DNA from 4 places in the Agarivorans litoreus genome. Region 2 is predicted to be linked to each of the others. Evidence: predicted binding sites of a transcription regulator. Region 2 holds the regulator's gene; each other region holds the start of a gene.
What was found. The regulator FNR, encoded in region 2, switches genes on or off when oxygen is low (the NO sensors DNR and NnrR bind a similar motif). The targets are predictions, from matches to a motif close to TTGATCTAGATCAA.
Positions count from the first base shown of each region.

Region 1: the regulator FNR is predicted to act here: its motif matches at 1,215-1,228, upstream of K5L93_RS01240 (FeoA family protein).
Region 3: the regulator FNR is predicted to act here: its motif matches at 1,555-1,568, upstream of napF (ferredoxin-type protein NapF).
Region 4: the regulator FNR is predicted to act here: its motif matches at 1,673-1,686, upstream of K5L93_RS01650 (TraR/DksA family transcriptional regulator).

Region 1 covers NZ_BLPI01000001.1:267,879-271,011, reverse strand. The annotation lists gene K5L93_RS01250 (TMEM165/GDT1 family protein) at 1-547, opposite strand, end outside; yybP-ykoY riboswitch at 561-737, opposite strand; gene K5L93_RS01245 (translation initiation factor) at 771-1,103, opposite strand; gene K5L93_RS01240 (FeoA family protein) at 1,305-1,532, shown strand; gene feoB (Fe(2+) transporter permease subunit FeoB) at 1,529-3,133, shown strand, end outside.
Region 2 covers NZ_BLPI01000001.1:4,314,503-4,317,635, forward strand. The annotation lists gene uspE (universal stress protein UspE) at 77-1,009, opposite strand; gene fnr (fumarate/nitrate reduction transcriptional regulator Fnr) at 1,145-1,891, opposite strand; gene K5L93_RS19910 (sulfite exporter TauE/SafE family protein) at 1,960-2,625, opposite strand; gene ccoS (cbb3-type cytochrome oxidase assembly protein CcoS) at 2,609-2,782, opposite strand; gene K5L93_RS19920 (heavy metal translocating P-type ATPase) at 2,779-3,133, opposite strand, start outside.
Region 3 covers NZ_BLPI01000001.1:4,157,433-4,160,565, reverse strand. The annotation lists gene napA (periplasmic nitrate reductase subunit alpha) at 1-689, opposite strand, end outside; gene K5L93_RS19110 (chaperone NapD) at 686-946, opposite strand; gene napF (ferredoxin-type protein NapF) at 943-1,431, opposite strand; gene moaA (GTP 3',8-cyclase MoaA) at 1,602-2,576, opposite strand; molybdenum cofactor riboswitch at 2,566-2,704, opposite strand; gene K5L93_RS19095 (type IV pili methyl-accepting chemotaxis transducer N-terminal domain-containing protein) at 2,803-3,133, shown strand, end outside.
Region 4 covers NZ_BLPI01000001.1:357,047-360,179, reverse strand. The annotation lists gene K5L93_RS01655 (porin) at 156-1,178, shown strand; gene K5L93_RS01650 (TraR/DksA family transcriptional regulator) at 1,240-1,614, opposite strand; gene K5L93_RS01645 (tRNA-dihydrouridine synthase) at 1,795-2,736, opposite strand.

The DNA.
Region 1 (3,133 bases), 4.0 Mb from region 2:
CCAATGTAGTAACGCCCAGCACCAAAAACAAAATAGCAGTAACACGATGAATGAGAGTCATAGGCAATTTCTCTACGCCAAGTTTACCCAGCAGCACTACAGGCACGTTGGCTAAACACATTCCGATGGTAGTGCCGGTAATCACCATAAACATCGAGTCATACTTGGCCGCTAAAATCACGGTCGCAACCTGGGTTTTGTCGCCGATTTCGGCAATAAAAAATAAGATGAGCGAGGCCAAAAACGGGCCGTATTTGAGTAGTTTGTTATCGTCTTCATCTATTTTGTCTGGAACTAATACCCAAATGGCCATGGCAATAAAAGACAAGCCTACTAGCCAACGCAACAGCTCAGGGCTAAACCATTGTTGAATTTGTGCGCCAAACCATGCTGCGACGGCATGGTTAAGTAGCGTAGCGATAATAATGCCAGCAATAATCGGAATTGGTTTTCTAAATTTACAGGCGAGCAGCAGAGCAAGCAGTTGAGTTTTATCGCCTATTTCGGCAATGGCTACGGCAGTAATTGAAGTGAATAAAGCTTCCATTGGATCTCTTAATAAGAGGCGAGCAGATAAACCAATGCACATAACGCTGCTCACCTCTAAATAGCGTTAATGTGCATTTGGTCTTGCTAGGCCAGTGTTGGCTGCATTTACCATAGTGATGAGCACTAAGTATGTTGATAAATGCCCCATACCTTATTGATATGGGCAGCTACTCCCCAAAAGCGCGAAGAATATACCTAAAAGCCCTACCAAAGGCAATGGTTTAACCACCTATGCGTTTAGTTTTGTAATCTTTCTGCTTAAGCCAAACCTCTAGCTTGTCGCGCTGGTCACCTTGGATTTCGATAACGTAATCTTTAACGCTGCCACCTACGCCGCAGTGTTTTTTCATTTCTTTACATAAGGCTTTTAGCTCAGCTTCAGGTAAACCAAATCCAGCTAAACAGGTAACCCCTTTACCTTTTCTGCCTTTCGTTTCTCTACGCAGTTTAATAGTACCGTCTGTATCAGGTACTTGTTCAGCTTGTTGCTCTGGCTCAATGCGGCCCTGGTCTGTTGAGTAAACCAGTTGCGAAAGTTGGTCTTTGAATGACATCTTCAATCTACCTTATACGTAAGTTGTGCTGATGGTAGCGTATTTGTTCAGGAGGTTTCAAAAAATAGCGCTAAATATTTCTCACAAAAATACCAAGCTATCTATAAGCGTTTGATTTAGATCAACACGGAATAGTGATGTGTGTCGCACAATAAAATCAAATGAAAATCATTATTATTTAGACTTAGGTATGGAGGTTCCATGTCATTGGATGAAATAGCCACTGGTCAAAAGGCTCAAATATTGAGCTTAAATGGTTTACCGCGAGCAATGCGCAAGAAGCTTATGTCGTTGGGTATTTTACCCAATACGACCTTAACCATTGTAAGGCGCGCTCCACTTGGGGACCCTATCCAAGTTTCAGCACCTGGAATCAACCTTGCGCTAAGTAATGGCCAAGCAAAAGCGATTGAGGTGGATAGTCTATGAACAAACATATGATAGCCACCGTAGGTAACCCTAATAGCGGTAAAAGTACCTTGTTTAACGCTTTAACCGGCAGTAAACAAAAAGTAGGCAACTTTAGCGGGATAACCGTAGACAAAAAGTCTGGCTGGATCCGCCAAGCCGACTGGCAAGCAGAAGTCGTAGACTTGCCTGGTGTGTACAACATTGATCCGCAGCTTGATAAAAGCTCACTAGATGAGCGGATTGCTTGCGAGTTTTTGCAGTCTGAGCCACTCGACCTAGTCATTAATGTAATTGATGCCAGCGCAGTGGAGCGAAGCCTATATTTAAGCATTCAGCTTAAAGAGCTTGGCTTACCAGTGGTGTTGGTTCTAAATAAAATGGACACAGCTAAAGCTAAGCTACTTAATATTAAGGTGAAGCAATTTAGCGAGCAGTTTAATTTGCCTGTAGTGTGCTTGTCGGCCACCTCTAAAAAGCAGGTGAATGATTTTAAGCGCAACTTGCCTAAGCTAATGGAACAAGCCCAGAAAGCTCCGACTTTAAGCTTACAATACACCCAACAAATTGAAGCCTTTAGCTGCGAGTGGCAGCAAAAGCTTGACTTAAATAAAGGCCAAGTTCTGCGCTTGATTGAGCAGGACCCTTGGTTAATGGAGCAACTAGAGCCTGATTTACAGTTAGAATTCAGTCAAGCGCTGGGCCAATTCTCAACAACAGACGTTGACTTGGAGCTCGCTGACAGCCGCTATAGCTTTATCTACCAACTTACCCAAAGCTGTATCAGTAAAAAAGGCCAGCTAAGCCGCGATTATTCCGCGCTACTGGACAAAGTATTGCTTAACCGTTGGGTCGGTATTCCGGCCTTTTTAGGTGTTATGTACCTAATGTTCATGTTTGCCATTAACGGTGGCGCGGTGTTTATCGATTTTTTCGATATTACAGCGGGTACTATTTTTGTTGATGGGGTGAGCGAACTGTTAGCTAGTATTGGTGCGCCAGAATGGGCGAGCATTGTATTGGCCAGTGGAGTAGGGGTAGGCATACAAACCGTAGCAACCTTTATTCCGGTAATTGCTTGTTTGTACCTGTTTTTAGCTTTGTTAGAAAGCTCTGGTTACTTAGCGCGTGCTGCGTTTGTTGTTGACCGAGCTATGCAAGTTATCGGCTTACCCGGTAAAGCATTTGTGCCAATGCTAATGGGCTTTGGTTGTACCGTACCGGCCATCATGGCAACTCGGGTATTAGAAAAACACCGAGAACGGGTGCTTACCTCAGCAATGAGCCCGTTTATGTCTTGTGGCGCACGTTTACCTGTATATGCTTTGTTTGTTGCAGCGTTTTTCCCGGAGCAAGGGCAGAACATGGTGTTTGCTCTTTATATTGTGGGCATTATCGCCGCGATTATTACCGGTTTACTGCTCAAGTTCACACTGCTTCCTGGCACCGCTCAAGACTCAGTACTAGAGCTACCAGATTACCAATTCCCAACGGTATTTGGGGTATTGCTGCTGACTTGGCAAAAAGTGCGAGGCTTTATTGTTGGCGCCGGTAAAACCATTGTTTTAGTGGTAGCAATATTAAGTGTTCTTAACCACATTGGTACCGGTGGTGAGTTGGAT
Region 2 (3,133 bases):
TGTTCCCAATAAAAAAGCGGGGCTATTATATAACCCCGCCTTGCTTAAGCAATGTTTAACGTTAGTTTAGCCTTATCTATTTTTGAAATGGACTCACAAAATTTTGTGGTTTAAGCGCCAATAGATCGCAGTCTAGTTGATCGATAACGTGTTCCGCTGTATTACCAATCAGTGCCGCACTAAAACCGCTTCTACCCGAGGTACCTAAAATAACAATTTCTGCATCTATTTCATTTGCTACTTCGGGGATTACATCGTCAGGCAAACCTTCCTCAAGGTGCGTGGTGACCGCTTGCTCAAATTGTTCTTCAACAAATTTATTAAGCGCGGTTTTATGGTACTCCATAACGTTTTTGTTGTACTTAAGTGGGTCAAAGTCTGGCAGTTCGATGGCAATGTTTACTGGGGCTGCTGGATAAGCTGTTACCACATGCAAATTAGCTTCTAGTAATTTGCTCAGGTCTTTTGCTTCATCGGCAATTTTCACATTTAGCTTATGGTGCTCTTCATCCTCTGCGCCAGCGTGAATAGCGGCAACAATTTTACCGTTAGTGGGCCAATCATGGTCTTTTACCATTAATACTGGTGTGGGACATTTGCGCAAAATATGCCAATCGTTAGGAGTAAAAATAATCGATTGTAATGTTGGATGAGGGTGAGTCGCTTTTACCACTAGGTCATGACCAAAATCCAAAACTTCTTCAATCACGCTTTCATATAAGCGATTATTCCATACAACTTTGGTTTCGATTTCTATCCCAGCGGTGTCTGTTTCGGCAATTATTTCACTCAACCAAACATTACGTTCTTCTATTACACCCGAGCGCATTGCTTCACGTTCTTCGCCAGAAAGCATCGAAGTCATTTCGTAAGAAAAGTCGTAAATAGTAAGTAGAGCTTTTATTTTTGCTTTGTCTTCTTTTTGGGCAAGAAACACCGCGCGAGACAAGGCCGCCTGGGTGTCATGTAGAGGGTCGATGACCACTAAAATATTACGATACTTAATCATAAAGCAGCTCCTAGAATCTTCTGGAATAGCTACTTAACTTTAGCTTAAATTGGTAGGAATAAATTAGATATAGTTAACACTGACCTAGATTTTTTTTGATAGATTGATGTAAATCAGGTCAGTGTTATTAGGTAGTTAGCTTTGCTTAGTACCGGCTAGTTGGCGCAGTGCATCACGATCAGTGATTGAAATGTATTTACCTTTTACTGCGATCATGTCGGCTTTTTGGAAACGACCAAGTAAACGGGAAATGGTTTCTACAGTTAGTCCCAGATAGTTTCCGATATCTCCACGAGTCATGGTTAGACGAAATTCTCTTGGAGAGAATCCTCGCTCCGAAAAGCGTTGTGATAAACCATAAATAAAGGCAGCTAAACGTTCTTCAGCATTCTTTTTGCTTAGTAGCAAAATCATTTCTTGGTCTGCAACAATCTCATTACTCATTAAGCGCATCATTTGACGGCGTAACTTAGGCATTGTGGCAGACAGTTCATCCATGGTGTCGAAAGGAATTTCACATACCATGGATGTTTCAAGAGCTTGGGCAAAACTAGGATGCTCTTGGCTATTAATGGCGTCGAAGCCAACTAAATCACCAGCCAAGTGGAAGCCGGTAATTTGCTCATCACCTTGTTCGGTGATTGTGTAGGACTTAATTGTACCTGAGCGGATAGCGTATAAGCTTTTTAGCTTATCGCCAGCGGCAAATATTTCTTCGCCTTTCTGTATAGGCTTTTTACGCTCGATAATACTATCTAAGCGATCTAGCTCTGTCTCATTAAGAGAGAAAGGGATACATAACTGGGCAATACTGCAATCTTGGCAGTGAATTTCACAACCACCAGTTTGGATTCTTTGACTAGCTTTTGGGTTAATGCTCATACTCAAACTATGCTATAGGAGTTCGAGGCAATTCTACTCTTTATGTAATAAATTTTCTAGATCTATTGCTACAACAATGTAACAACTTGGTAGATCCCTAAACTCAAAACACTCAGTCCTGAACAAACTTGTAATATGCGATTTGTCATTAGTTTGGTTAGTTGCTGGCCCAGTAATACAGCCAACAGCATCACGCTAAACGTACCTAAACCAAAACTAAACATTACACCCGCTCCGTTTAGCCAATTTGCTTGGCTAGCACTTAATACCAAAGTTGAATAAACCAAACCACAGGGTAGCCAACCCCATAACATGCCTAATGGTAAACTGGCTGCTGGGTGCTGCAGTGCCAACATCTTGCTTGCCTTGGGTTGAACCTTTGACCATAAGCCTTTGCCAAGTAGTTCCACTGGCGTGAGAATTGACCACCATCGAGTAAGGTGTATGCCGAGTAAAATGAGCATTATTGCAGCGAACCACTGTAAAACTACTAGCATATAAAGCGATTGATGAACCTGGCTAATTGCTTGGATGGAACCAGCAACAATAGCACCGGCAATAGAGTAGCTTAGGATCCGACCTAGGTTAAAACCAATACTTACTAAAAGCTTATTGGAAGAGTTATTGGCACGAGAACCTAGTATGCATGCGATTCCGCCACACATTGCAATACAGTGGGTAGCGCCAAGAAGGCCGGTGATAAAGGCTGCTACAAAATCAGTCTGTAGAATCATTGTCTTGTTTGGTTTTGTTCTTATCATCAAACAAAATGTTAATACCTTGGCGGTCTAAATCTTCAAATTGCTCGCTTTTAACTGCCCAGAAAAATATACCAATTCCTACACATACAAAGATCAGGGCGATGGGGATCAAGACAAAAATAATACTCATTGCTTGTTTAACCTTAAGGAATTAGTGAGAACCGCCAAGGATGATAATGACATCCCAATAGCGGCCATATAAGGAGTAACTATTCCGGCCACTGCTAAGGGTAAAATTAAAGCATTATACCCTAAGGCCCATGCCAGATTTTGAGCAATAATCTTTTTAGTCTTTTTGGCAAGATCCATGGCGGAGAGCAAAGTGGAAAGCTTGCTACCCAACAATACAGCGTCAGCACTCGATTTTGCAATGTCGGTGCCCAAGCCCATAGCAACTGATAGCGGTGCGGCGGCCAAAACTGGACCATCGTTTACTCCGTCACCAAGCATTAATAGGTGAGGGGAGTTTTGCGTTTTAGTT
Region 3 (3,133 bases), 160 kb from region 2:
GTTAAGCGAGACCACAAAATTGGGTGCATTTCTGCCATGTTTGAGCCCCAAAGCACAAACGAATCAGCAGCTTCAAGGTCATCGTAACAGCCCATAGGCTCATCAATACCGAAGGTGCGCATAAAACCACCAACAGCCGAAGCCATACAGTGACGCGCATTAGGGTCGATGTTGTTGGTTAAAAAGCCGGCTTTATGTAGTTTAGCAGCAGCGTAACCTTCCCAAACGGTCCATTGGCCAGAGCCAAACATGCCCACTGAGGTTGGGCCCTTGTCGGCAAGTGCTTTTTTCCACTTCTCAGCCATAATGTCGAAGGCTTGATCCCAAGAAACCGGAGCAAACTCGCCATTTTTATCAAACTTGCCATCTTTCATACGCAATAAAGGCGTGGTTAAACGATCTTTACCGTACATAATTTTTGAAAGGAAGTAGCCTTTAATACAGTTAAGGCCTTTGTTTACTGGAGACTCGGGGTCACCTTGAGTGGCAACAACTTTGCCGTTCTGAGAGCCAACTAAAACACTACAGCCAGTACCACAAAAACGACAAGGAGCTTTATCCCATTTCACTTTTGTTTCTTCTGACGAAGTAATTAAGTTGGTGGCACTTGCGGGTAAACTAATACCAGCAACGGTGGCTGCGGCACTTACCGCATTCGCTTTAACAAACTGTCGGCGAGTCCATTTCATGATACTTCCTCATTAGCTGATTCAAATTGGTGAAATACTAGATTGCTGCTTAGTACTGCTTCCAACTTTCCGATGTCTTCTAGGGTGCTTACTATGTTATTGCGCGTCTGGCTTTCTATAGAAACAACGATTTTCCCCTCAGGGTTAAAACCGTGTACTTCTAGTCCTTCCAGATCGCTAATTTGATCAATGACTTCTTTAATACGGTCTGGTTGGCACAACACCACCGCACTACTAATATGGTACTCTTCGTTCATCCAACTTCCTTTATTTCAATGGCTTTGCTTGGACATACTGAAATACAAGCGCCGCAACTGTTGCAGTGCTCAGAATTAATGTGTACCTCTGCTTTTCCCGCTAGTAATGGCTTAATGCTAATGGCCCTTTGCTCGCAGGTGTCGCTACACGTTCGGCAATAAACACCGTTTTGTGCCAGACACTTAGAAGCATTAACGTCAACAGAATTAGACCAAGCAGGTTGCTGCTTCGGGTGAAACAAAGACTCGGGGCAAGACGTTGCACAGTCGTAACAAAATGTGCACTCACCTTTGGTGAAATCAACTGCTGGAAAACCGCCATTACCTTTAACAATAATCTGTTCAGGGCATGCTTTGACGCATTCTCCACATTGAGTACAGCCAGCTTCAATAGACTGTTGTAACCAAGGTAGAGAGTGATGTTGTTTACTGCGAAGCGCTTTGTTAGTACTAAACATACGACGTTTAGACAGGTCTACAGACATCAATTTTCCTTACGAAATCAGTCTTTAACATTACTGGTAAAACCACCCTAAATTTCTTGGGGTTAAGCGTAAATTTTATTAACAATCAAAAACATACCCCTTAAGAGGTGTTTTCTCAAATGATTGATTTAGATCAAGTATAGTGCGTGATTTCTATCACGCACTAAAACTTATCCGCCTATTGATGCGAGATGTGGAGTAGCGCCGGTATTACCGTCGTGGAGGAAATGACTAACTTTTTTGGTTTGTAACGCGTCTTCAATTCGCTTGCTTAATACGTCTATTTGAGCAGGGTTTTGCAGCAAATCGCGCAGCTCTACCCCCTCTTCACCAAACAAGCATAAATGTAGTTTGCCTTGTGAAGAAACGCGTAAGCGATTACAGCTAGCACAAAAATCTTTGGAATACGGCATGATAAGGCCAATTTTGCCGGCGTAATCAGGGTGCTGAAAGACTTGAGCAGGCCCAGCGTTATGAGCTCGAATTTGCTGCTCCCAACCTTCGTTGAGTAGCAGTTGTTTAAACCCCGAGCCAGCAACGTGATGTTTGTGGAAATAATCGGGCTGATCACCCATTTGCATTAACTCAATGAAACGGACTTCAACCGAGCGGTCTTTAATCCACTCTAGATATTTACGAAAATTTTGCTGGGCCACCTGCTTTATCAGCACAGCATTGAGTTTTACTGCAGTAAAGTCTTGCTCTAGTGCCGCATCAATTCCGGCCATCACTTTAGTGAAAGTTTTGGTACCGGTGATTAACTCAAACTGACGTGGATCTAAACTATCAACACTTACATTTACATGAGTAAGCCCTGCATCACGCCAGCGCTTAGCGTTATTAGCCAGCTTAAAACCGTTGGTGGTCATCGCAAGTTGCTGAATGCCTTTGGTATTTGCACACACTTCCATAATTTCGACTAAATCTTTTCTTAGGCTCGGCTCCCCACCGGTAAGTCGGATTTTATTCGTGCCTAATTTGGCAAAACATTTAGCAAGCTGGGCTATCTCAGACAAGTTGAGATTACTATGGGGCGTTTCGCAATGATAACCATCAGGTAAGCAATAGTTACATTTGAAGTTACATTCGTCGGTAAGCGACAAACGCAAATAGAAAAATTTTCGGGAAAATGAATCCGATAACATAAATCAACCTTTCCAAATGCGGGAGGCAAAGCCATTTCTGCACTCTACCCTGCTTAGTCGATGCTAAGGGTCTAAACGCCGTATCATTGTGACTTAGGTCGATTTAGACTTCGGTGATAGTTTAATGCTATGCAATAAATCTTAATTTGTTAAGTGCTTTCTTAAACGGTTACACTGACTTTGTGATATTTGTTGGATAAGCTTGTTGAATTGAAAGGACTTATTTTTGAAACGTTTTTTTGGTAAACGCTCCATAGGCACAGCGGTAATTCGCTTGTTAAGTGTGATGATGTTCCTTTTTGCCCTAGTGGCAATTGGCTCATTAACCACCTTAGTAAACAGCCTCAATGATGCAGAAGCAATCAATATAGCCGGCTCTTTGCGTATGCAAAGTTACCGAATGGCGCATGCTTTAAATGTATACGACAAAGAAGTAGAACGAAAAATTCAACAGTTTGAAACATCGTTAAACAGTAATGCGCTAACTAAAGCCGCCTTGCAAGATGATGCGATCAACCAGCGCTACCAACAAGTTAAACAACGCTGGACGCAGCTTA
Region 4 (3,133 bases), 4.0 Mb from region 2:
TTCATAATGCATTAAAAAAATGTTGATTTCGCCCTGTTTTTCAGCAAATATATCGCCCGTGAGATGGACTTCACTGCTCAAGGAAACCATTCCAAGGACGAATGAATGGATCAAGGAAGAGATAAATTATTAATCTCAAAATAGGCAGTGGAACTTTGAAAAAGACTATTCTAGCAATCGCAATTCCAACATTATTCACAGCGGGCGCAACTAACGCCCAAGAAATTTATAACGATGGTGAGAACACCTTTTCTATTGGTGGTCGTCTTAACCTTATGGTTGAGTCTGCTAACAAAGATGGTGATCGTGACCTTCGCTCTGAAAACAACTCTTCACGTATTAACCTAAACTTCTCTCGTAAAATGAGCGAAAACGTTACTGCTCGCGCAACTATGGAGTATGGTTTAGATAACCCAAGTGGTAACAGTGACTCTCCTTTCTTCAACCGTTTAGGTTTCATTGCAGTTGACCATGCTGATTTTGGTTCTATTTCTTACGGTAAGCAATGGTCGACTTATTACACTATTACTGGCGTAACCGATGTATTTTGGGTTTATGGTGGTACCGCAATGGGTATTTACGATAAGGGTGATGCAGCAGGTACTGCTCGTGCCAACGATGCGCTTCAATACAACGGTAGCTTTGGCGGCGTTAACTTAAGCGGTCAATACCAGTTTAAAGATGAAGGCGAAGGTCGTAAAGACAGCTACGCTGGTGCAGTGTCTTACGATTTCGATTTCGGTCTAAACGTTGGTGTTACGTACCACCAAATGAACCGCACAGATGAAGAAAAAGTTGCAGTAGATAACAATGGCGATGCTAAGCTTACTGCATTGGCGGCCAGCTACAATCAAGGTCCAATCTACGCTGCCGTTACGTATGGTGAATTTAAAAACCAGGTAGAATTTGATGGCGCTACTGGTGTTTCTGATAAAGCGACCGGCCATGAAGGTGTATTTGCTTACACGCTAGACATGGGTCTTCAACTTTACACTGGTTGGAACTACCAAGAAGACAAGAACTCTGATGCAGACTTAAAAACGGCTTTAGTAGGTGCAATGTACGATTGGAACAACGTTCTTTTGTACACTGAGTACCAAGATGAGACCACTAAGTCGACTTCTGGTAACAAAACTGACGACAACCGCTTAGCTGTGGGTGTACGTTACAACTTCTAATTCTTAATTAGACCTAAGAAGTTAAAGGCCACCTTGCGGTGGCCTTTTTGTATTTAATTGGTTAAAGCGCAAAGCTTTCTCTTCGCTTAAATAAACGATGCTTATCACTACAGCGTTGACAACGCTGAGTGCTAGGATCGTGTTGTAAACGATTAAGCTCTATTTCTTCTTCACAATCACTACATAAACCATATAGGCCTAAGTCAATTTGACAAAGTGCGGCATCAACTCTTTTTAATTGTTTGAGTTGAACATTTAGCTCTGAGTACTGCAATTTTAAAGCTTGATCTATGAGCTCTTCATTGCTTAAAGACTGAAGTTTGTCTGCAGTAAGTTTTAAGCTGGTTTTTTCTGAAACAGTTAAAAACGAGATTATTTCAGACTTTAACTGCTCTAATTGCTGCATGAGTTGCAACTGATAATCCCTAAATTCCACGTTCAAGCCCAATTAATAAATGAGCTAGCAGTATAAACACCGGATCTCACAGTGAGATATGATGTGAATCAAAACGAAACACTAAAAACCTATATAACTACTTTTATTGGGGTTTTGTTGATCTAATACAGAATATGACCAAATTATGCGAAGAAACGTAACGCCTACCTTAACTAAAGGTCAATCTTTGCATTGCTGTAAGCGGATTTGCTTCACAATAGAATTGGTATCTTTTAATACTCTGATGTTGCGAAAGAGATCGTCGGCTTCGGTGTAGTAGCCAGAAAGGTATCTTAACCACTGTTTCACCCGGCTTTGGTAGTACTTGGCTTTTTCACTGGTGATTTCGTGCTGAGAGTAGCGAATTAGCAGCTCAATTACTGCAGACCAAGCTAATGGCTCTTCTTCACCTCGTACTACTTTAGCGAGGTTTGGAATAGTAAGCGCACCGCGGCCAATCATTACGTCATCACAGGCACTGGCTTCTTTACACTGTAAGTAGCTTTCTCTATCCCACACTTCGCCATTAGCAATAATTGGAATAGAGAAGCGCTGTTTTACTTGTTTAATGTAGTGCCAATGCGCGGGTGCTTTGTAGCCGTCCTGTTTGGTTCTGGCGTGAATGGTGAGTTCATTGGCGCCTGCTTCTTGTACGGCTTGTACAATATCAAAGCAGTCGTCTTTGTTTTCCCAGCCTAAGCGTATTTTAGCGGACACTGTATGTTGTTTGGGTACTGCTTTTCTTACTTCACTGACCACATCAAAGATCGACTGAGGGGCTTTTAGCATAGAGGCACCACCGCAGCTCCCAGTGACGGTATTACTGGGGCAACCAAAGTTTAGATCTAATCCATGCGATCCAAGTTCGATAGCTCTTAGCGCATTTTCGGCCATAGGACTTGGGTGCTGGCCTAAAAGCTGGACCCTTACAGGAGTGTGCCCATCTATCAATCCTTTCTCATGTAGCTCAGGGCAATATTTGTAAAATACTTTATCGGGTAGGGCTACATCGGTTACGCGAATAAATTCTGTTACGCACCAGTCGTAGCCACCGCAACTGGATAAAAGCTGACGCATGGAAGCGTCTGCAACACCTTCCATAGGGGCTAATACTACGCGCATAGAAAACCTTGGTTTGAAAAAGCGGCCATTCTAACGGTTTGCGAAGTATCCGGCTAGCAAATTAGCAAGTCAAACCCGCCGCTTGCTTATATTAAAAACCTGGTTTATTTCCATGTTTTTGCTGGGTGTTTGTGGCGCTAATGCTCAAGTATAATTGATCTGGATCAATGTTGATTGAATTTAGTTTAAGGGTAATGTTTAGATGGACCAGCAGTTTAAAGAAAATTATAACGTATTCTATTTCCTAGGTTTTGTAGTAGCTCTGCTGTTACCAACCTTGCCTTTGAGCTTGTCTTTATTAAAAATATTTGCTTAGTTTTTGGCTATTATCTTGATGAGCACTGCGTTGCTTTATCGCCATAAACTGAGATAATTAAAGATTGTAATTACGCCCATC